Regions from separate parts of the Janthinobacterium aestuarii genome, predicted to be linked through region 2. Evidence: predicted binding sites of a transcription regulator. Region 2 holds the regulator's gene; the other holds the start of a gene.
The links. Region 2 encodes FliA, which starts transcription of late flagellar genes. Its sites were predicted from a motif close to CTAAAGTTTNNNNNNNNNNNGCCGNTA; they were not measured.

Region 1 (10,133 bases), 2.8 Mb from region 2:
TCGCGCCGGGCAGCGTCAGCCACGAGGTGGTCGACCACACGTCGATCATCAAAACCATCCTGCAGCGCTTTTGCCGCGCCGCCGATGGCGCCTTGCCCCAGATGGGCGCGCGCGTGGCGGCCGCCAGCGGCCTGGGCGCCGTGCTGACCCTGGCACAAGCGCGCGCGGCGCCTGCCGTGCCCGCTGCTGTGCTGGCGCAGCGCGCCGCATGGGAGGCGGATGTGCGGGCGCAGGACTTTACGCCGCTGGCGCCCGCTTGCCAGCCTGACGGCGAAGTGGCGGCCGCTGCCGCCGTACCGTTCCTGTCCGATGCCGAGGCGGGCGCGATCGCCGCCCACCGGCAATTGGCGCGCACGGCCAGGAATGCGCAGGCGGGAAATAGTAAAACGGCGAGTAAAACGGCGGGCAAAACGGCAGGCGCGACAGTGCCGAAGCCGGCGGGCAGGCGCCGGCGGCAGGGCGGCACACCGGCGCCCGCCAGTGCCGGGAATGGCGGAAAACCCGGAGCCGCTTGACCTGGGTGGTGACTTGGGCAATGCGCGGTGCCTGCGCCGGCGGTCGCGCCCGTGGGGCTGCGTATAATCACTCCTTCTCAAACAAGGAGTGACCATGCACGATGCGATGCCCGCCCACCCGGTACTCGGTGTGATCGGCCGTTCCGGTAGCGGCAAGACGACCCTGCTGGAATTTGTGGTGAAGGAACTGGCGGCGCGCGGCTTGCGCGTCAACCTGGTCAAGCACAGCCACCATGACCTGGCGCTGGAACCGCCGCAAAAGGACAGTGCCCGCCTGCGCATGGCGGGGGCGGCGGAAGTGCTGGTGGCGTCGCCGTACCGTTTTGCCATCGTGCATGAGCTGCGCGGCGCGCCCGAGCCGAGCCTGGCGCAGCAATTGGCCCGCATGGGGCCGGCAGACCTGACCCTGGTCGAGGGTTTCAAGACGGATCCCATCCCCAAGCTGGAAGTGTTCCGTCCGGAAGTGGGGCAGGCGCCTCTGTATCCGCATGACCCGCATGTGATCGCCGTCGCCTCCGACAGTCCGGCGCCGGCCGACCTGCGCGAGGGCGTGCAATGGCTGGACTTGAATGCGCGCGAGCACGTGCTGGCCTGGTTGCTGCTGCAGTTGGAAAATAAGCTGGAAAAATAAGCTAAAGGTTTGCCGGCGGCATCCGTTAACAAGGGTAGAACCTCATTGGAGAAACGTATGGACGTCGGAAGCATTGCTCAACTGTCAACCACGATGGCGGAGACAGGCACGCGGCAAGCCGTTGGCTTGACTGTCCTGAAAAAAGCCCAGGATATCCAAAGCTCGACTGCCACTGCCTTGCTGGCAGCGCTGCCACCGGTACAGTCGGCGCCGAGTCTGCCGGCTCACCTCGGCAACCGTATCAACACGACTGCCTGAGCGCAGTCCCGCGGCGCCAGCCTGGCGCTCGCGCTATCTACGCCCACACCACCGTCATCGACGGTGGCGAGTGGGCGTTTTTGTCTGTCTTCCTTCCGCCTTCTTTCCCACCGCTGCCAGCTTGACTGATTGAACATGGTTCGCCATGGCACGGCCGATTCAGTAGAATGACGTCCATCACCTCGCGTTGCCCATCGTGCAGCAGGGGCGTACCGTGACTGAATAATTACTTATCGATTACTTTGACCCAGCAAGAGGATTTCCATGAATAAACGTCAAGCTCTCATCGCCGCCGCCCTCGCGGGCATCTGTGCCGGCGCCACCATCAACGCGGCTGCGCACGATGGGCCCGCTCCCGGCGACAAGGAAAAATGCTATGGCGTGGCCAAGGCGGGGCAGAACGATTGCGCCTCGTCCGATGGCGCGCATTCCTGCGCAGGCCAGGCTGAGGCGGACAATCTGCCCACGGAATGGACCTATGTTGCCAAGGGCACGTGCGAACAGGCGGGAGGCTCCGTCAAGCCCATCAAGGCCGGCAAAGCTGCCAAACCGGCCACGCAACCCTAAGCGGCCGCGGCCTGTCCATGCCGCCGCTCATCCAGGCGCTTGCCGGCGTCGGCCTGCGCGCCGCGCATTACCGCGATTTTCTGGCGCGCCGGCCCAGGGTGGGCTGGCTGGAAGTGCATACTGAGAATTATCTGCAGCCATCGGGCTGGGACTGGTACGTGCTGCAGACCCTGCGCGAGGATTACCCGATCAGCTTGCATGGCGTGGGCCTGGGCCTGGGCTCCGCGCACGGCTTTTCCGAGGCGCACCTGCAGCGCGTGCGCGCCGTGGTCGAGCGCATCGAGCCGGCCCTCGTGTCGGAACACCTGTGCTGGGGCGCCGTGGCGCAGCGGCAACTCAACGATCTGTTGCCGCTGGCCTTGAATGGCGCCGCCCTCGATTTGCTGTGCGCCAGAGTGGGGCGGGTGCAGGATGTGCTGAAAAGGCCGATCTTGCTGGAGAATGTCTCCACTTACCTGCGTTTTGCCGACGATGGCATGAGCGAGGCGCAATTCCTGGCGGAGCTGGCGCGCCGCAGCGGCTGCGGGCTGCTGCTCGATATCAATAATCTGTATGTGAACCAGTGCAACCACGGCGAAGACGCCTTGGCAGCCATGCAATCCATCGCGCCGGGCAGCGTGGGCGAGCTGCACCTGGGCGGCCACTTGCTGACGCCGCATGCCGTGATCGACCACCACGGTGCCGCCATCGCCGATCCCGTCTGGGATTTGTATGCGGCCGCCTTGCTGCGCTTTGGTGCCATTCCCACCCTCGTCGAATGGGATACGGATTTGCCCGCCCTCGATGTCTTGCTGGGAGAAGCGGACAAGGCGCAGTCCATGCTGGCGCGCCATGCGCCGCAGCCACCATGGCAGGGAGCGGCGCTGCCGTCCCCGCCGTCCCCGCCGCCCGTGTCGCCTGACGCGCTGGCGGCTAGCCAGCAAGCGTTTGCCATGGCCTTGCTCGATACTGCGGCAACCCTGCCATCGTTCGCGGGAGAATCGGTACCGCACCGTTATTCACTGTACCGCGGCAACTTGAGCGCCACCTGGCGCCGCACCCTGGGCCACGCCTATCCCGTCGTGCTGGCGCTGGTGGGCGAGGCATTCTTTGGCGGCCTGGCGTGCGCGTATGGCCGGCAGATGCCATCCGATAGCGCTGATTTGAATCAGTTTGGCGAGCGTTTCGCCGATTTTCTGACCAGTTTTCCACCTGTGGCCGACTTGCCCTACCTGCCGGACATGGCGCGCCTGGAATGGGCCGTGCACCTGGCCCATTACGCGGCCGATGCGCAGGGCCTGGCGCCCGATGCGCTGGCCGCCCTGCATCCCGATCAACTGGAAGCGCGCTGTTTTACCTTGCATCCCGCTTGCGCCTTGCTGGCATCGAACTGGCAAGTGGCGGCCCTGTGGTGGGCGCATCAGGAGGGAGACGGGCAGGGGATGTTTCCGCAAGAGATGCAGGTGGCCAGCTACGCGCTGGTTTGCCGGACACGCTGGAAGGCGCAGGTGCTGATACTCGATGCGGCCGCGCATGCGGCCTTGCTGGCTTTACGGCAAGGTCAAACGTTTGGCGCCGCGCTCGATGCGGCATTCGCGCTGGACCCGGCATTCGACCTGGCCGCACACTTGCGCCAGTGGCTGGCGCATGCGGTGTTGACGGCGTAACGGTTTATTCGAAAGCCCGCAGAAGGCGCGCTTCGCCCGTCTGATCGCGGTACAGGGCATTCGCCGCCAGGGTGGCGTCCATCATGCGCGTCACTTGCTCTTCTTCAAAGCGGGCCAGCTCGGCCGTGGCGGCGACAAGGGCCAGTTCCAATCTGGCGCGCGCGCTCTGGTACAGGCTGCTCGTGTATTTGTCTGTGTTACGCAGCAATTCTTCCGCGTTTTCTATGACCTGGCGCAAGTCGCCGATCAGGCGTTCCTGGCTGCGCGTACCTTGTTCGGGATGGTCCATGGCGCTCCCCTTCTGCAATCGATATTTTATCTGGCAATAACGACGTGTTTGCAGCTTGATGCAGGCAGCCGGCTGGCGGGGTGCTGGCTGGACGCATGGGGCCGCTTTCGCGCCCCATGCCGGGGTCAGACTGGAGCGACGACCGTGATACGGATATCGCCCACGCTGACGACCTGGCCGGCGCGGATCTTGGCGGTCTTGCGCAATTCCTTCTTGCCATCGACCTTCACCACGCCGCTATCGACCATGACCTTGCCTGCGCCACCACTATCGCACAAGCCGACCAGCTTCAATAGCTGGTTCAGCTCGACGAATTCGGATGTTAAATCAAAGCTTACTTTTTGCATTGTATCCCTTATTGCAATGATGTGTTTTCAACACTTGATGACGACCTCAACTAACTCGTAGTTTACCTGAAGCCGCCAGCAATGCAGGGTGGAAGTCAGCTTTTGTTGGGCCGCGTCATCTCCAGGGGCACGATCCACGCACTGAATTGTTCCTCCGTAACAAAGCCCAAGGCCAGCGCCGCTTCCTTCAGGGTCGTGCCTTCGTGCTGGGCCTGCTTGGCGATTTGCGCCGCCTTGTCGTAGCCGATATGCGGCGCCAGCGCCGTGACCAGCATCAAGGAACGCTCCATCAGTTCGGCGATGCGCTCGCGGTTCGGCGCGATGCCGTGCGCGCAATGCTCGTCGAAGCTGCGCATGCCGTCGCCCAGCAGGCGCGCGCTTTGCAGGAAGTTGTGTGCAATCAAGGGCTTGAAGACGTTCAGCTCGAAATTGCCCGAGGCACCGCCTACCGTGATGGCCACGTCGTTGCCGAACACCTGGCAGCACAGCATGGTCAGCGCTTCGCACTGGGTAGGATTGACCTTGCCCGGCATGATGGAGCTGCCCGGCTCGTTTTCGGGGATCGTGATTTCGCCGAGGCCGGAGCGGGGGCCGGACGCCATCCAGCGCACGTCGTTGGCGATCTTCATCAGGGCCGTGGCCAGGGTTTTCAGCGCGCCATGGGCGGCGACGAGGGCGTCGTGGGCGGCCAGCGCGGCAAACTTGTTGCTGGCCGTTTCGAACGGCTGGCCCGTCAGGCGCGCCAGTTCTTGCGCGATGCGGCCGGCAAATTCCACGTGGGCATTCAAGCCCGTGCCCACGGCCGTGCCGCCGGCGGCCAGTTGCAGCAGCGGCGGCAACGATGCCGTGATGATGTGTTCGGCAAAATCCAGTTGCGCCACGTAGCCGGAAAACTCCTGGCCCAGGGTCAGTGGCGTCGCATCCTGCAAATGGGTGCGGCCGATCTTGACGATGTCGGCAAATTCCGTCGCTTTCGCATCCAGGGTGGCGCGCAACTGGCGCAGCGGTGGCAAGACCGTGTTGGCGACGGCAAGGGCGGCCGCCACGTGGATGGCGGTCGGAAAGATGTCGTTCGAGGACTGGCCCAGGTTGACGTCGTCGTTCGGATGCAGCAGGCGCTCGGCGCCGCGCAAGCCGCCGATCAGCTCGGAGCCGCGGTTGGCCAGCACTTCGTTCATGTTCATATTGCTTTGCGTGCCAGAGCCCGTCTGCCAGACGGCCAGCGGGAATTCCGCGTCGTGCTTGCCGGCCAGTACTTCGTCGGCCGCCTGCGTGATGGCAACGGCTTTCTTGCCATCCAATAATCCCAGGTCCAGGTTGACGTGGGCGGCCGCGCGTTTGACGGTGGCCAGGGCGGCGATCAGTTCGGGCGGCATCTTTTCCGTGGAGATATGGAAGTGCTCGAGCGAGCGCTGCGTTTGCGCTCCCCACAGCCGGTCGGCGGGTACGTCGATCGGGCCGAAACTGTCGCGTTCGATTCTGCTACTCATGACATCCCTTTCATCGATAGAGGTGGATCGAGTGTACTCCAGGCGTCAAAAATGCACAGGATGATGCCGTATTGCATCATTTTTGCCTTGGCCCATCTATATTTTTGCGATTTCCTGCCGTTAAAGGCAGGCGAGTCCCGATTATCTATCCTGTTATCAAAGCGATCAGTCCATGCAGAGCAGCATCTTTCCCCGTTGGTCTTTGATCGCGTGCGCCGCCGCCAGCCTGGCCTTGCCGCCTGTGGTGGGCGCGGCCGAACTGGGCGAGATGGCCGTGCTGTCGCATGTGGGCCAGCCCCTGCTGGCCGAGATCGAACTGACGGCCCTGGCACCCGAGGAAGCCAGCGGCGTGGCCGTGCGCCTGGCTTCGCCCGATGTGTACCGCGGTGGCGGCATCGGCATGGACCCGGCCCTGCAGACATTGACGATCAGCCCGCTGGAACGCGGTGGGCGCCACTATGTGCGCGTGAGTACGCGGCAAGCGATCCAGGCGGGCCACGTGCATCTGTATTTATTGCTGGGTAATGGTAGCGGCGCCGTCGTGCGCCTGGGCACCTTGTGGCTGACGCCGGCGCCGCCCGCCGCCGCCCCCGTCAGTGCGCCAGTCCGGCCTGCCGTTCCGGCGCCCGTGCCAGCGCCGTTGCCGTTACCACGTCCTGCTCCCTTGGCGCCGTCGCCCGACGCCGCCGCGCTGGCGGCCCGCGCGCGCGCCGAGGGCCTCGTGCGTCCGGCGCGCGTGTTCGTGCCGCCGCCCGCCGCGCCCACGCCGGCGGCTACGGTGCAGCAGCGCCCGGCACCGCCGCGCCGCGCCACGGCGCCCGTGGCCGCTTGCGCGCCCCAAGCCGATATGGAGCAGGCGCAAGCGTGCGTGGCGCTGGATGAGAAAAACACGGCCCTCAATGCAAAGCTCGGCGAATTGGAAGGCAAGATCGGCGACTTGCAAAAGGCGCTGGCGCTGCCCGCCACCACCGCTGTGCCAGCCGCCGCGCCCGTCGAAGCGCAGGCGCCCCATGCCAAGCCCAAGCCACTGCACGCGGCGCCCGCCGCGGACAAGGACAAGAAGGCGGGCGGCAACGGTCTGTTGTGGCTCGGTATCGGCACCTTGCTCTTTCTGTTGTTGACGGCCGTCATCGTGTATGTCGTGCGCAAGCGCAGGCAGGAGGCGGGGTCGCGCGCGCCGTCGAAGTACTGGGTCTTGCTGCGCAAGCCGTTTAGCCGCAAGAAGAAGGATGTGCCCGTGCTGACGGAAGCCGTGGAAGAAGGTGTGGCGGCCGAGCCGGAACCGGAGCCGTTCTCGCGTTAAAGACATGGCAAGGCGGCGCCGAAATTTGATATAAAAAAAGATATTGAAAAAATACATGGAAACGCTGGCCAATCGCGTTGCCTATTTCTTAAAGATGGTGATATGATTAATTCAGTGGACTTGCTCTACGACAAAACAGCCCCAGCCTGGCGCAGTCACCAACGATAGTGTGGCGCGGCAAACAGGTGTAGCGTTGCATAAACGCCTGGGTCTGGAAGCGGTTCGCGATGCCGACGATGTGCTCGCGAACGCCGGATGCAACCGGCAGCGAGGCGACGCCAGGAGATACCTGGGGCTCGCCTTCCAAATTCCCCCTCCTTGTTTTCCGGGCGCCGCAGATGGCGCGCTCGCTGGCATGGCGGCAGACGTAAAAAAAGCACCCGCGGGTGCTTTTGTCGTTTCTGGCGCGGCAAGCTTTACATGCGTGCGCGCGAACCCTGCATGGCGTTCGGCAGTTGCGTCATCCATGGTTCCGTGATGGCGCGGATTTCGCGGTCGTTGGCCAGGATTTGCTTGAGCAAGTCGATCTTGCGCAGACGCGAGGCGCCGGCCAGGGCGGGCACCTTGCCTGTCATGGTCGCGCTGGCGGCGCTGGCACACTGGTTTTCCAGGGTATCCAGGCCATCCCAGTCGCTCGAACGTGCGGCCACGACCATTTTATTGGTCATTCCTGCAATATTTTCATACATCGAAAGAACGTCGTTGGAGGTCATGAGCACACCCGTAACTAGTGAATGGATTACCGCTTGTCCAGATTAACGGCAGGTCCAAGGGGAACTTGAGGGTATTTTTGAAAAAAAAGTGAAAATAATTTAGATGATTGCTTGGCTGCTGCCGACATCGCCCGCCAAGCCGCATTGCCTGCTGGCGTCGTGGTGGCAGGGGAGTATGTTGCGGCGCCTCAAAACGCGTTATGATTTTGCACACTACTGTCGTTACTTTGCCTGAAAGGATCACCATGCGCGTTGCCACTGCTGCCGCTTCCTCTTTCCCCGGTCCCTGGCGCAAGCGCGCCATGGCGCTTGCCCTGTCCGGCATCGCGCTGGCCGGGGGCGCCGTCCACGCGCATGGCCAGGAGGTGGCCGCCAGTCCCGCCGCCACGGTGGCGGCGCCCACGGCGGTCTTGCCCGGCGACGACTTCTACGATTACGTGAATGGCGACTGGCTGCGCAACACGGAGATTCCCGCCGACCGCAGCAGCTGGGGCTCGTTCGCCATCCTCGCCAACGCCACCAACGAGCGCATCATCGGCCTCGTCGAAGGCTTGGCGGCGGCGCCACAGGCCGATGCCTCGGCGCGCCAGGTCAGCGATTTTTACCGTTCCTGGATCGACGAAGCGGCTATCGAAGCGAAGGGCTGGGCGCCGATCAAGCCGCTGCTGAAGAAGATCGATGGCATACGCGACCAGGCAGGACTGGCCCGCGCGCTGGGCGAAAGCCTGCGCGCCGATGTCGACCCGCTCAATTCCACCAATTTTTATACGGAAAACCTGTTCGGCCTGTGGGTGGCGCAAGATTTGAACGATACCACGCGCAATGTGGCCTATCTGCTGCAGGGCGGACTGGGCTTGCCCGACCGCGCGTTCTACCTGAGCGACAGCGCCCGCATGCAGGGCTTGCGCGCGGGCTACCAGGCGCATATCGCCGCCATGCTCAAGCAGGCCGGCTACAGCGATGCGCCGGCCCGCGCCGCGCGCGTGTTTGCGCTCGAGCAGCAAATTGCCGCCAGTCACGCCAGCCGCGAGGATTCGGCCGATGTCGCCAAGGGCAATAATCCGTGGCGTGCCGCCGACTTCGCCAGCAAGGCGCCCGGCTTGGACTGGAAAGCCTTCTTCCAGGCGGCCGGCCTGGGCAAGCAGGCGGATTTCATCGTCTGGCATCCGACGGCCATGACGGGCAGCGCGGCCCTGGTGGGTAGCGTGCCGCTGGCCACGTGGAAGGATTTCCTGGCTTTCCACACGATCAACCATTTCAGCACGACCTTGCCGAAGGCGGCCGCCGACCAGCGCTTTGCTTTCTATGGCAGCGCCCTGAGCGGCACGCCGCAGCAGTCGCTGCGCAGCAAGCGCGCGCTGGCCGCGACGAACGCGGCCCTCAGCGACGCCGTCGGCAAGCTCTACGTGGAACGCTATTTTCCGCCTGAATCGAAAGCCCGCGTGCAGGACATGGTGACGAATATCGTCGCCGCCTTCTCGCGCCGCATCGACAAGCTCGACTGGATGGCGCCGGCCACCAAGGCGCAGGCGCAGGAAAAACTCAAGACCCTGTACGTGGGCGTCGGCTATCCGGAGCGCTGGGAAAATTATGCGGGCTTGCGCGTCGTGCGCGGCGATGCGCTGGGCAATGTGCAGCGGGCGGAACAGTTCCATTACCGGCAGGAACTGGCCAAGCTGGGCCAGTCGCCCGACCGAAAGGCCTGGGCCATGCCGGCGCAGCTGGTCAACGCCGTCAACCTGCCGCTGCAAAATGCGCTGAACTTCCCGGCCGCCATCCTGCAGCCGCCATTCTTCGATCCGGCAGCGTCCGACGCGGCCAACTATGGCGGCATCGGCGCCACCATCGGCCACGAGATCAGCCACAGTTTTGACGACCAGGGCGCCCAGTTCGATGCCCAGGGCAAGCTGCGCGACTGGTGGACGCCAGCCGACCTGGCGCATTTCCAGTCGGCCTCGAAGCAATTGGTGGCGCAGTTCGCGGCCTACAAACCGTTCCCCGACCTGGCCGTGAATGGCCAGCTGACCCTGAGCGAAAACCTGGCCGACCTGGCCGGCGTGGCGGCCGCGCATGACGCGTTCACCCTGTCGCAGCAGGGCAAGCCAGCGCAGCCGGGCGCGGACCGCGACTTCTTCACCGGCTACGGCGTCAGCTGGCGCAGCAAGGCGCGCGAAGCGGCGGCGCGCCAGCAAATCCTCACGGATGGCCACGCGCCGGCGCAATACCGCGCCGCCACCGTGCGCAACCTCGACGCCTGGTACCCGGCCTTCGACGTCAAGCCGGGGCAGCAGCTGTACCTGGCGCCCGAGCAGCGCGTGCGCGTCTGGTAGCAAATGGTGACGGTGCCGGCGCACAGCGCGCCGGCACCGTAAAA
Region 2 (10,133 bases):
ATTTTCCAGTATCGTTGAGCGACGTAACCAGGAGATGATCGCCGATGGCGTCGCCAGCACGCCGTATCTGCTGTTTGGTGATATTGTTCGCCTGGAAATGCTGGGTGACGACGGCAAGTCCCTGTTTGGCGCGATCGAACAGACCGTGAAGCAGGCGGAAGCCAGGAAGTCCCGCTAAGGTTTCTGAAGAGCAAAGGAAATGCAGGGGATTTGCCCCCCTGTTCCTCCGATGGCAACAAGGTACTTGACTCGATAATGCTCCATGCCCAGTCCGTATTGCGCCTAGCCAGGCCGCAGGACTTCACCGGAGTTGATTGATGTCGGAAGACAGCGACGCAGAAAAGACCGAAGCCGCGTCACCGAAGCGCCTCGAGCAGGCGCGTGAGGAAGGTGACGTTCCGCGATCGCGTGAAGTGGCCACGTTTACGGTGTTGATGGCGTCCGGCTGCTGCCTGTGGTTTGCCGGCGACGCCATCGTGCGGCGGCTGACGGCTGTCATGGTTTCCGGGCTGACGCTGGACCGGGAGCAGATACTCAATCCCGACGCGATGATGTTGCGCATCGGCTATGACGTGGGCTCGGTCTTGCTGACCTGCCTGCCGTACGCCGCGGCCATCATGCTTGTCGCCCTGGCCTCGCCCGTGCTGGTGGGCGGCTGGCTGTTCAGCTCCAAGGCGTTCACCCCCAATTTTGGCAAGCTCAACCCGATTCGTGGCCTGGGCAATATGTTTTCGAAGAATGCGCTGGTGGAGCTGCTCAAGGCCATTGCCAAGACCCTCGTCGTCGGCGTCGTCGCCTGGATGGTGATGCAGCATCAAAAGGATGCCGTGCTGGGCCTGTCGGTGGAATCCTTGCGCGCCGGTTCGGCCCATTTGATCAGCCTGCTGATCACGGCCTTTTTGCTGATCGTCGGCGCCCTGGGCCTGATCGCCGCCATCGACGGTCCGTACCAGATGTGGCACTACGCCAACAAGATGAAAATGACCTTGCAGGAAGTCAAGCAAGAGTCGAAGGAGTCGGACGGCAATCCGCAGATCAAGGCGAAGATACGCCAGATGCAACATGAAATGTCGCGCCGCCGCATGATGGCCGACGTGCCGACGGCCGACGTGGTGGTAACCAATCCTACGCACTACGCCGTGGCCTTGAAGTATGGCGAGAATTCGCGCGGCGCACCGCAGGTGGTGGCCAAGGGCATCGACGAAGTGGCGGCGAAGATCCGCGAACTGGCCGGCGAACACAAGGTCGCCATCCTCGAAGCGCCGGCCCTGGCGCGCGCGCTGTACAAGCACACGGACATCGGCGACGAGATTCCCGAGGCGCTGTACGGCGCCGTGGCCGAAGTGCTGGCCTACGTGTTCCAGCTGCGCAGCTACGGCAGCGGCCACGGCGAGCGCCCCGACAAGCCGAAAAAACTCGATGTCCCGCCCGAGCTCGACCCGCTCGACCCCGCATCGCAGACCAAACCCGCAGCAGACGCGGCAGACAAGAATAAAGGAAGCACACCATGAACGGCCTGACCATGCCAGCCTGGCTCAGCGGATTGAAAGGCAACGCCAGCAAGGGCCTCGCCGCGCCGATCATCATCATCATGCTGCTGGCGATGATGGTGCTGCCGCTGCCCGCCTTCATCCTCGACATCTTCTTCAGCTTCAATATCGCGCTGTCCATCATCGTGCTGCTGACGGCGCTGTACACGGTCAAGCCGCTCGACTTCATGGCGTTCCCGACCATTTTGCTCGTGTCGACCATGCTGCGCCTGTCGCTGAACGTGGCGTCCACGCGCGTGGTGCTGACGGAAGGCCATACGGGTGCCGACGCGGCCGGTAAAGTGATTGAAGCGTTCGGTCACTTCCTGATCGGCGGCAACTTCACGGTCGGTATCGTGGTCTTCATTATTTTGACGATCATTAACTTTACCGTCGTGACCAAGGGTGCGGGCCGTATCGCCGAGGTGGGCGCCCGCTTCGCGCTGGACGCGATGCCTGGTAAACAGATGGCCATCGATGCCGACCTGAACGCCGGCCTGATCGGCGAAGACGAAGCGCGCCGCCGCCGCACGGAAGTGGCGCAGGAAGCGGAATTCTATGGCGCCATGGACGGTGCCAGCAAATACGTGCGCGGCGACGCCATCGCCGGCATCATGGTGACCGTCATCAATATCGTCGGCGGCTTGCTGGTGGGCTTGCTGCAGCATGACATGGGCTTTGCCGACGCACTCAAGAACTACACCTTGCTGGCCATCGGTGACGGCCTGGTGGCGCAGATTCCTTCGCTGATCATTTCCACGGCGGCCGGTATCGTTGTCTCGCGCGTGGCCAGCGAACAGGACATCGGCACCCAGCTGGTGGGCCAGCTGTTTGCGAAACCGCAAGTGCTGTATATTACCGCCGGCATCATCGGCGGCATGGGCTTGATCCCCGGCATGCCGAACATGGTCTTCATCCTGCTGGCCTCGCTGCTGGCCGGCTCCGCCTATTTGATCAGCAAGAAGCGCACGCAGGAAAAAGAAGCGGCCGAGAAACCGGCCGAAGCGCCGCAGGCGACCGTGGCGCCCGAGCAGGAAGAAGCCAGCTGGCAAGACATCATGCCCGTCGACACCCTGGGCCTGGAAGTCGGCTACCGCCTGATTCCCCTGGTCGACAAGACGCAGGGCGGCGAGTTGCTCAAGCGTATCAAGGGCATCCGCAAGAAATTCGCCCAGGAAGTGGGCTTCCTGGCGCCGCCCGTGCATATCCGCGACAACCTGGAATTGAAGCCGTCCGCCTACCGCATCACCTTGAAGGGCGTGGAAGTGGGCGTGGGCGAAGCGTTCAACGGCCAGTTCCTGGCCATCAACCCCGGCATGGCCAGCGGCACCTTGCCGGGCCTGGCCACGAGCGACCCCGCTTTCGGCTTGCCCGCCACCTGGATCGACGCCAGCTTGCGCGACCAGGCCCAATCGATGGGCTACACGGTCGTCGATGCGGGCACCGTAGTGGCCACGCACTTGAACCATTTGATCACCTCGCACGCTTCCGAGCTGCTGGGCCGCGCGGAAGTGCAGTCGCTGCTCGACCACCTGGGCAAGGATGCGCCGCGCCTGGTGGAAGACCTGGTGCCGAAGATGCTGTCGCTGTCGGCCCTGCAAAAAGTGCTGCAGAACCTGCTGGCCGAGGGCGTGCACATCCGCGACATGCGCACCATCATCGAAACCCTGGCCGAGTACACGGTCAGCACGCAAGACCCGAACGAGCTGACGGCGCTGGTGCGCGTCTCTCTGGGGCGCGCCATCGTGCAGCAACTGTTCCCCGGCGCGGCCGAACTGTCCGTGATGACCCTCGACAGCCGCCTGGAGCGTTTGCTGATGCAGGCGATGGGCAATGGCGGCGACGGCGCCGGCATCGAGCCGGGCCTGGCCGATACCATCGCGCACCAGGCGGGCCTGGCTGCCCAGCAGCAGGAAGCGCTGGGCCTGACACCGGTGCTGCTGGTGCCGGCGCCGCTGCGCGCCCTGCTGTCGCGCTTCCTGCGCCGCGCCTTGCCACAACTCAAAGTACTGTCGCATGCGGAAGTGCCGGAAACCAAGACGATCCGCGTCACGGCGCTGGTGGGTGCGCAGTAGTTATCTTCAATAGCATCGGGGTCAGACCCCCGCCGGCGTTAGCGCTGAGCTTTGCGTTAGCGCCAGTGGGGGTCTGACCCCAGCAGTTGCTTTTGGTCAAATAACCATCAATTTCCTCCCGGCAAACTGAATAACGGGTACTTTCCCGTCCTGTTCCTTCGATCGTTTCCTGCAAGCATCGCTAATAATGGAAACTGTCCGAGTGATCTGTGTCCATGTGGAAGACAGCACTCAAGCAACAGGAGTCGATGATGGTCACACAGTTCAGCCAATATTGCGCCACCCCCGCCTTGGGAGGCCGGTCATGAATGTGAAGAAATTTACGGGCGCCTCGTCGCGCGATGCGTTGCGCAAGGTGCGCGAAGCGCTGGGCCCCGATGCCGTGATTCTGTCGAACCGCCAGGCCGATGGCGTGGTGGAAATCCTCGCGCTGGCCAATGATGATGCCGCTTCGCTCGCTTCGCCGCCGGCCGCGTCCGAAATGGCCCAGCCCCGTCCCCAGTTGCAGACCCAGTTCGCCACACCGCAGCGTCCGGCCGCCCCGGCCCAGCGCCCGGCTGCGCCACGTCCTGCCGCGCCGCGCCAGGCTGCTTCCGAGCCAGTGGACATGGCCCGCATGCAGCAGATGATGGCCAGCGCGCTGGCGCACGTCAAAGAGAACGCCGCCGCCGAGATGAGCGGCATGATGAATGAAATCCGCGCCATGCGCGGCATGATGGAAACCCAGCTGGCGGAAATTTCGTGGGGGTCGACGCAGCAGCGCGAGCCGCAAAAAGCCGTCGTGCTGCGCGAAATGCTGGCCGCCGGCTTTTCCGCCAGCCTGGCGCGCTACCTGATCGACAAGCTGCCCGCCGGCCTCGACGGTGCGCAAAGCATGCGCTGGATCAAGACCGTCCTCAGCCGCAACCTGAATACGGTGGCCAATGAAGACGCCATGCTCGAGCAGGGCGGCGTGTTTGCCCTGGTGGGCCCGACCGGTGTCGGCAAGACCACCAGTACGGCCAAGCTGGCGGCCCGCTGCGTGATGCGCCACGGCCCGGAAAAGCTGGCCCTGATCACCACGGACGCCTACCGTATCGGTGCGCATGAGCAGCTGCGCATCTACGGCAAGATCCTCGGCGTGATGGTGCATTCCGTGAAAGATGAAGCGGATTTGCGCATCGCCCTGAAAGAATTGAAGAACAAGCACACGGTGCTGATCGATACGGTGGGCGTGAGCCAGCGCGACCAGATGGTGACGGAGCAGGTGGCCATGCTGTCGGGTGCCGGCGCCGACGTGAAACGTTTGCTGTGCCTGAATTCCACGGCAACCCAGGAAACCCTCAACGAAGTGGTGCGCGCCTATCAGGGCAGCGGCCTGGCCGGCTGCATCATGACCAAGCTCGATGAAGCGGCGTCGATCGGCAACGTGCTTGACGTGGTGATCCGCCAGAAGCTGAACCTGTTCTATGTGTCGAACGGCCAGCGCGTGCCGGAAGACCTGTACCTGGCCGACCGTGGCTACCTGATCGACCGCGCCTTCAAGCTCAAGCGCGACTCGGCGGCCACGCAGTTTTCCGACGCTGAACTGCCGCTCCTGATGGCGCAGGCGGCCGCCCGCAACAATGAAGCGCGCGGGGTGCACCTTGGCTAATTTCGATTTCGACCAGGCTGAAGGCTTGCGCCGCATGCTGGCCGGCCCGCAGCCGCGCGTCATGACGTTTCTCTCGGCCACGCCGCAGGACGACAAGGGCGCCATGCTGGTCAACCTGGGTGCTTCGCTCGTCTACGGCGGCAATGACGTGCTGTTGCTTGACGCCAGCGGCGGCAGCGATGGCGTGGCCGCGCGCCTGGGACTGGCGCACGGCGCCAGCCTGCGCGACGTGGCGCGCCAGCAGTGCGGCTTGAACCAGGTCATCCACCAGGTGCCGCAAGGCTTTGGCGTGGCGAGCCTGGGCGCGCGCAACCATTTGATGGACAGCATGGACTATGCGGGCGAGGAGGAATTGCGCCGCCTGGGCAAGACTTTCGACGTGCTGGCGCGCCGGAGCGGCATCGTGCTGGTCGACGGCGTCGTGGCAGACGAGGGCGCCTGCTTCCCCGTGCCCTTGATGGCGTCGTCCGATATCGTCGTGCAAGTCTCCACCAGCGCCACCTCGATCAAGGCGGCGTACTGCCTGATCAAGCGCCTGAGCCAGGAACTGGGACGCCGTCCGTTCGGTATTCTCGTCACCGGCGCTTCCGAATCCGAAGCAAAAGTGGTATACGATAATATGGCACAGGCGGCGAGCCGTTACCTGGCCGTGAAGCTGACGTCGATGGGTTCGGTGCCTGCCGATGAGTATCTGCACCGCGCGGCGCGCCTGGGCCGCAGCGTGGTCGATGCGTTTCCGCTGGCCGGCGCCTCGGTGGCGTTTCGCGGACTGGCCGAGCGGCTGGCCCGTTCGGCGGCGCCCGTGCTCGGCGGCACCTTGTACCAGACGGGGAGCCCGCACCAGTTCAGCGCCTGAAGCCAACCGTAGCACCAGATAAGATGAGAAAACAATAAGCAGCCTATGTACACGGTCAAAGGGAAATCGAACAAGGACTATTTGCTGACGGAGCATATTCCGCTGGTGAAGCGTCTGGCGCACCATATGAAGGCGAAATTGCCGCCTTCGGTCGAGGTCGATGACCTGATCCAGGCCGGCATGATCGGCCTGCTCGATGCCATCAGCCGCTATGAAGAGACGCATGGCGCGCAGTTCGAGACGTATGCCGTGCTGCGCATCCGCGGCGCCATGCTCGACGAATTGCGCACCAGCGACTGGCTGCCGCGCAGCATGCGCCAGAACATGCGCAAGATCGAAGAGGCGATGAGCACCTTGCAGCAGCGCCTCGGCCATCCGCCGACAGAGTCGGAAGTGGCGAAACTGCTCAAGATGTCGCTGGCCGACTACCAGGAAATGCTGGGCGACGGCGGCGGCCACCAGCTCGTGTACTACGAAGACTTTCATGACCCGGACGGCAATGACAGCTTCCTCGACCGCCATTGCGTGGACGAGGACAGCGACCCCTTGCGTTCCCTGCTCGATACCGATTTCCGGCAATCCGTGATCGATGCCATCGACGCGCTGCCACCACGCGAGAAAATACTCATGGGCCTGTATTACGAAGAAGAGCTGAACCTGAAGGAGATCGGCGCGGTGATGGGCGTATCCGAATCGCGCGTCTCGCAGCTGCATACCCAGGCCGTCGCGCGCCTGCGCGCAACCTTGAGGGAGCAGGCGTGGACTGGTCCAGCGTAATCGGGCTGGCGCTGGCGCTGGCGGGCCTCTTGGTCGGCCAGGCACTGGAAGGCGGCAAGATGGCCTCCCTGCTGCAGCCGGCCGCCTTTGCCATCGTGGTCATCGGCACTTTCGGCGCCGTGCTGCTGCAAACGCGGCTGCGCACTTTCGTGCGCGGCCTGGAAATGCTGCGCTGGGTCTTCCTGCCGCCAGCCGACACGCGCGCCGCGCTGGCGCGCGACATCGGGCAATGGAGCTTGACGGCGCGCCGCGACGGCCCGCTGGCGCTCGAGCGCCTGATGGAAAACACGGCCGACCGCTTCAACGCCAAGGGCTTGCGGATGATCGTCGACGGCATCGCGCCCGACAAGCTGCGCCAGCTGCTCGACGTGGAAATCTCCGCCTACGAAATGGCCGAGCGCCAGGCCGTCAAGGTGTGGGAATCGGCGGCCGGCTATTCGCCCACCATCGGTATTCTGGGCGCCGTGCTGGGCCTGATACACGTGATGGAAAATCTCACCGACCCAAGTAAATTAGGCAGCGGCATCGCCGTGGCGTTTGTCTCGACCATCTACGGCGTCGGCCTGGCCAACCTGCTGTTCCTGCCGGTGGCGAATAAACTCAAGGCCATCGTCTCGCGCCGCGTGCTGCAGTACGAAATCACGGCCGCCGTGCTGTACGACATCGCCACGGGCGACCACACGCGCATCATCGAAGAGCGCGTGTCCAGCCTGCTGCACGAGCACTGACCATGATGCGGCGCGCGCGCAGGAAGTATGACGAGGAACCGGACAACCAGGACCGCTGGCTGATCTCGTACGCCGACTTCATCACCCTGCTGTTCGCGTTCTTTGTCGTCATGTACGCCATTTCGCAAGTCAACGAAGGCAAGTACCGCGTCTTCCAGAACGCCATCGGCCAGGCCTTCAGCCTGGAAAAGGGCGCGCCGCCCATCATCATGGAAGCGCCGCAAGCGATCCCGCTGCCGAACCCTGCTCTGAAACGCCGCACGGAAGCCATCCGCCGCGAGCGTGAACACATGACGCGCCTGGCGCAGGACTTGACGTCGACCCTGGCGCCGCTGGTCAAGGAAGGCAAGGTGCGGGTCACGCAGACGAGCCGCGGCGTGAGCGTGGAAATCAATGCCAGCGTGCTGTTCGACCCGGGCGCGGCGCGCCTGACGGCTGAGTCGGACCAGGCCCTGCGCGCCGTCGCCGTGCTGCTCAAGGACGATACGCACGACGTGCAGGTGGAAGGGCATACGGACGTGCAGCCGATCAGCAATTCCAACTTTGCCTCGAACTGGGAATTGTCGGCCGCGCGCGCCAGCGCCGTGGTGCGCCTGTTCATTGCCAGCGGCGTCAAGGCGTCGCGCCTGACGGCCGTCGGTCACGCCGACAATATCCCCGTGGCGCCCAATGAAACGGCGGAAGGGCGCGCGCGCAACCGCCGGGTCGCCGTGACGATCCTCTCGGGCATCCCGGAAACGGTGACGGAAGTGCCGACAGCGCCCGTGGCGCCGGCACCGGCACCTGCTCCGGCCAACTGACGGTCGTCAACTGCGGGCCGCCGCTTGGTACAATCGCGGCCTTCTTTCTTTTTATTTCTCCATCATGAAAAGCAGCTCCCAGGGCGGTCTCGTCTATTCCACTGAAACGGGCCGCATGTGTCCGGCCTGCCGCCAGCCGCTGGCGCAATGCGCGTGCAAGGCGCAAGCCAAGGCGGCGCCGGCGGGCGACGGCGTGGTGCGCGTGTCGCGCCAGACCAAGGGCCGCGGTGGCAAGAGCGTCACCGTGGTCAAGGGCTTGCCGCTGGACGCCATCGCGCTGGCCCTGCTGGGCAAGCAGCTGCGCACGCAGTGCGGCTCGGGCGGCACGGTCAAGGATGGCGTGATCGAAGTGCAGGGCGACCATGTCGACACCATTCTTGCCGCGCTGACCAGGCTGGGCCACCAGCCGAAAAAGGCGGGCGGCTAGCCGGGGCGCGTGCGTGCGGAGGCGTGCGGCCCGCTGCCGTGCGCCTGTGGTAACGTGCATTTCCTTTTATGCGCCACCTCATATGAATAACAAACTGACCGGTATCGCCATCGCCGCTGCCATCGCGGCAGTGCTGGCGGTCGTGTACTGGCCCGCGCCCGATGGCGGCGCACCGGACACTGCCGCTACCGCTGCCGCCAGCGCGCCGCCGGGACGCAGCCTGGCATCGTATTTGAATATCGACGCCACCCCGGCCGCCGATGCGGCGCCCGTTGTCGTGTCCCTGGCGCAGCGGCTCGAGCGCCTGGCCTCCAGCGGCAAGCCGGAAGACGCGTATGCGGCCTATAACCTGATCGACGACTGCATCGTTTTCCAGCGCGAAAGCCGCTTGCCGGGGATGGAATTCGAGCTGGGACGCGAGATGACGGCGGAAGAAAAAGCAGCCCAGCAGCAGTTGTGCGCGGGCATGACGCAGCGCCAGCGCGAGGATCGCCTCGGCTACCTGGCCACTGCCGCGCAAGGCGGCGTGCCGGGCGCGGCCACGCTGTTCCTGTCGGAAGGTCCGTTCGGCGACCGCAGCGCGCTGCGCAACCGTCCCGACGATCCGCTGGTGCAGGCCTGGAAGCGGCAAGCGATCGCCCAGCTGACAACACAGGCGGACGCGGCGGAACTGAGCAGCGTGTCGACCCTGATGATGGCCTATCTGCGCGATGGCGACGTGGTGCAGAAGGACGCGCCGCAAGCGTATGGCTACCTGCTGGCCCTGCGCATGGTCTACAACGACATCCTCACGCCAGGCACGACGAACCCTTACCAGGATGAATACTGGCACTGGCTGCAAAACGAGCTGACGCCGGAACAGCAGGCCGCCGCCCTCACCAAGGCGAATGGCATCGCCGCGAAATTCCGCCAGCATACGGGCCGGCCCGCGCACGGTTGAGTGCGTAGGCCTGCCCCTGCCTGGGCTGGCCCGTGCAGAGGCCAGCCCGTGCGTGGAACCGCTGCGCCTGCCCCGTGTCTGCCAGCTACGGCAGTGCTTGCAGGCGCCCCGATGCCGATCAGGCAGCCATCTTGCGGCGCCGTATGCTATACCCGATCAGGCCCAGTCCCGCCAGCAGCATGCCATAGGTTTCCGGTTCCGGTACGGCCGTGGTGATGGAAATGTCCAGCACGGAATCACGCACGCCGATGCCGCTTGCCACCAAGGTGTAGGTGCCAGGTCCCAGCAGGCCGTCGAAGGTCGAATGGGCAAACGCGCCCAGCACGCCGGTGAAGGTATCCGATTGCACCAGGTTATTGCTGGAGTCG

Region 1: the regulator FliA is predicted to act here: its motif matches at 7,803-7,829, upstream of OPV09_RS07670 (flagellar protein FliT).

What each region holds. Positions count from the first base shown of each region.
Region 1 covers NZ_CP142523.1:1,706,888-1,717,020, forward strand. Annotated here, with positions in the region: gene OPV09_RS07625 (alkaline phosphatase family protein) at 1-515, shown strand, start outside; gene mobB (molybdopterin-guanine dinucleotide biosynthesis protein B) at 610-1,146, shown strand; gene OPV09_RS07635 (YjfB family protein) at 1,204-1,404, shown strand; gene OPV09_RS07640 (DUF2282 domain-containing protein) at 1,669-1,971, shown strand; gene OPV09_RS07645 (DUF692 family multinuclear iron-containing protein) at 1,989-3,617, shown strand; gene OPV09_RS07650 (hypothetical protein) at 3,622-3,906, opposite strand; gene OPV09_RS07655 (RNA-binding S4 domain-containing protein) at 4,032-4,253, opposite strand; gene fumC (class II fumarate hydratase) at 4,349-5,743, opposite strand; gene OPV09_RS07665 (hypothetical protein) at 5,916-7,046, shown strand; gene OPV09_RS07670 (flagellar protein FliT) at 7,463-7,714, opposite strand; gene OPV09_RS07675 (M13 family metallopeptidase) at 8,005-10,089, shown strand.
Region 2 covers NZ_CP142523.1:5,242,447-5,252,579, reverse strand. Annotated here, with positions in the region: gene OPV09_RS23650 (fumarylacetoacetate hydrolase family protein) at 1-178, shown strand, start outside; gene flhB (flagellar biosynthesis protein FlhB) at 318-1,511, shown strand; gene flhA (flagellar biosynthesis protein FlhA) at 1,508-3,604, shown strand; gene flhF (flagellar biosynthesis protein FlhF) at 3,909-5,237, shown strand; gene OPV09_RS23630 (MinD/ParA family ATP-binding protein) at 5,230-6,093, shown strand; gene OPV09_RS23625 (RNA polymerase sigma factor FliA) at 6,139-6,870, shown strand; gene OPV09_RS23620 (flagellar motor protein) at 6,852-7,598, shown strand; gene motD (flagellar motor protein MotD) at 7,604-8,398, shown strand; gene OPV09_RS23610 (translation initiation factor Sui1) at 8,463-8,825, shown strand; gene OPV09_RS23605 (hypothetical protein) at 8,908-9,765, shown strand; gene OPV09_RS23600 (FxDxF family PEP-CTERM protein) at 9,884-10,133, opposite strand, start outside.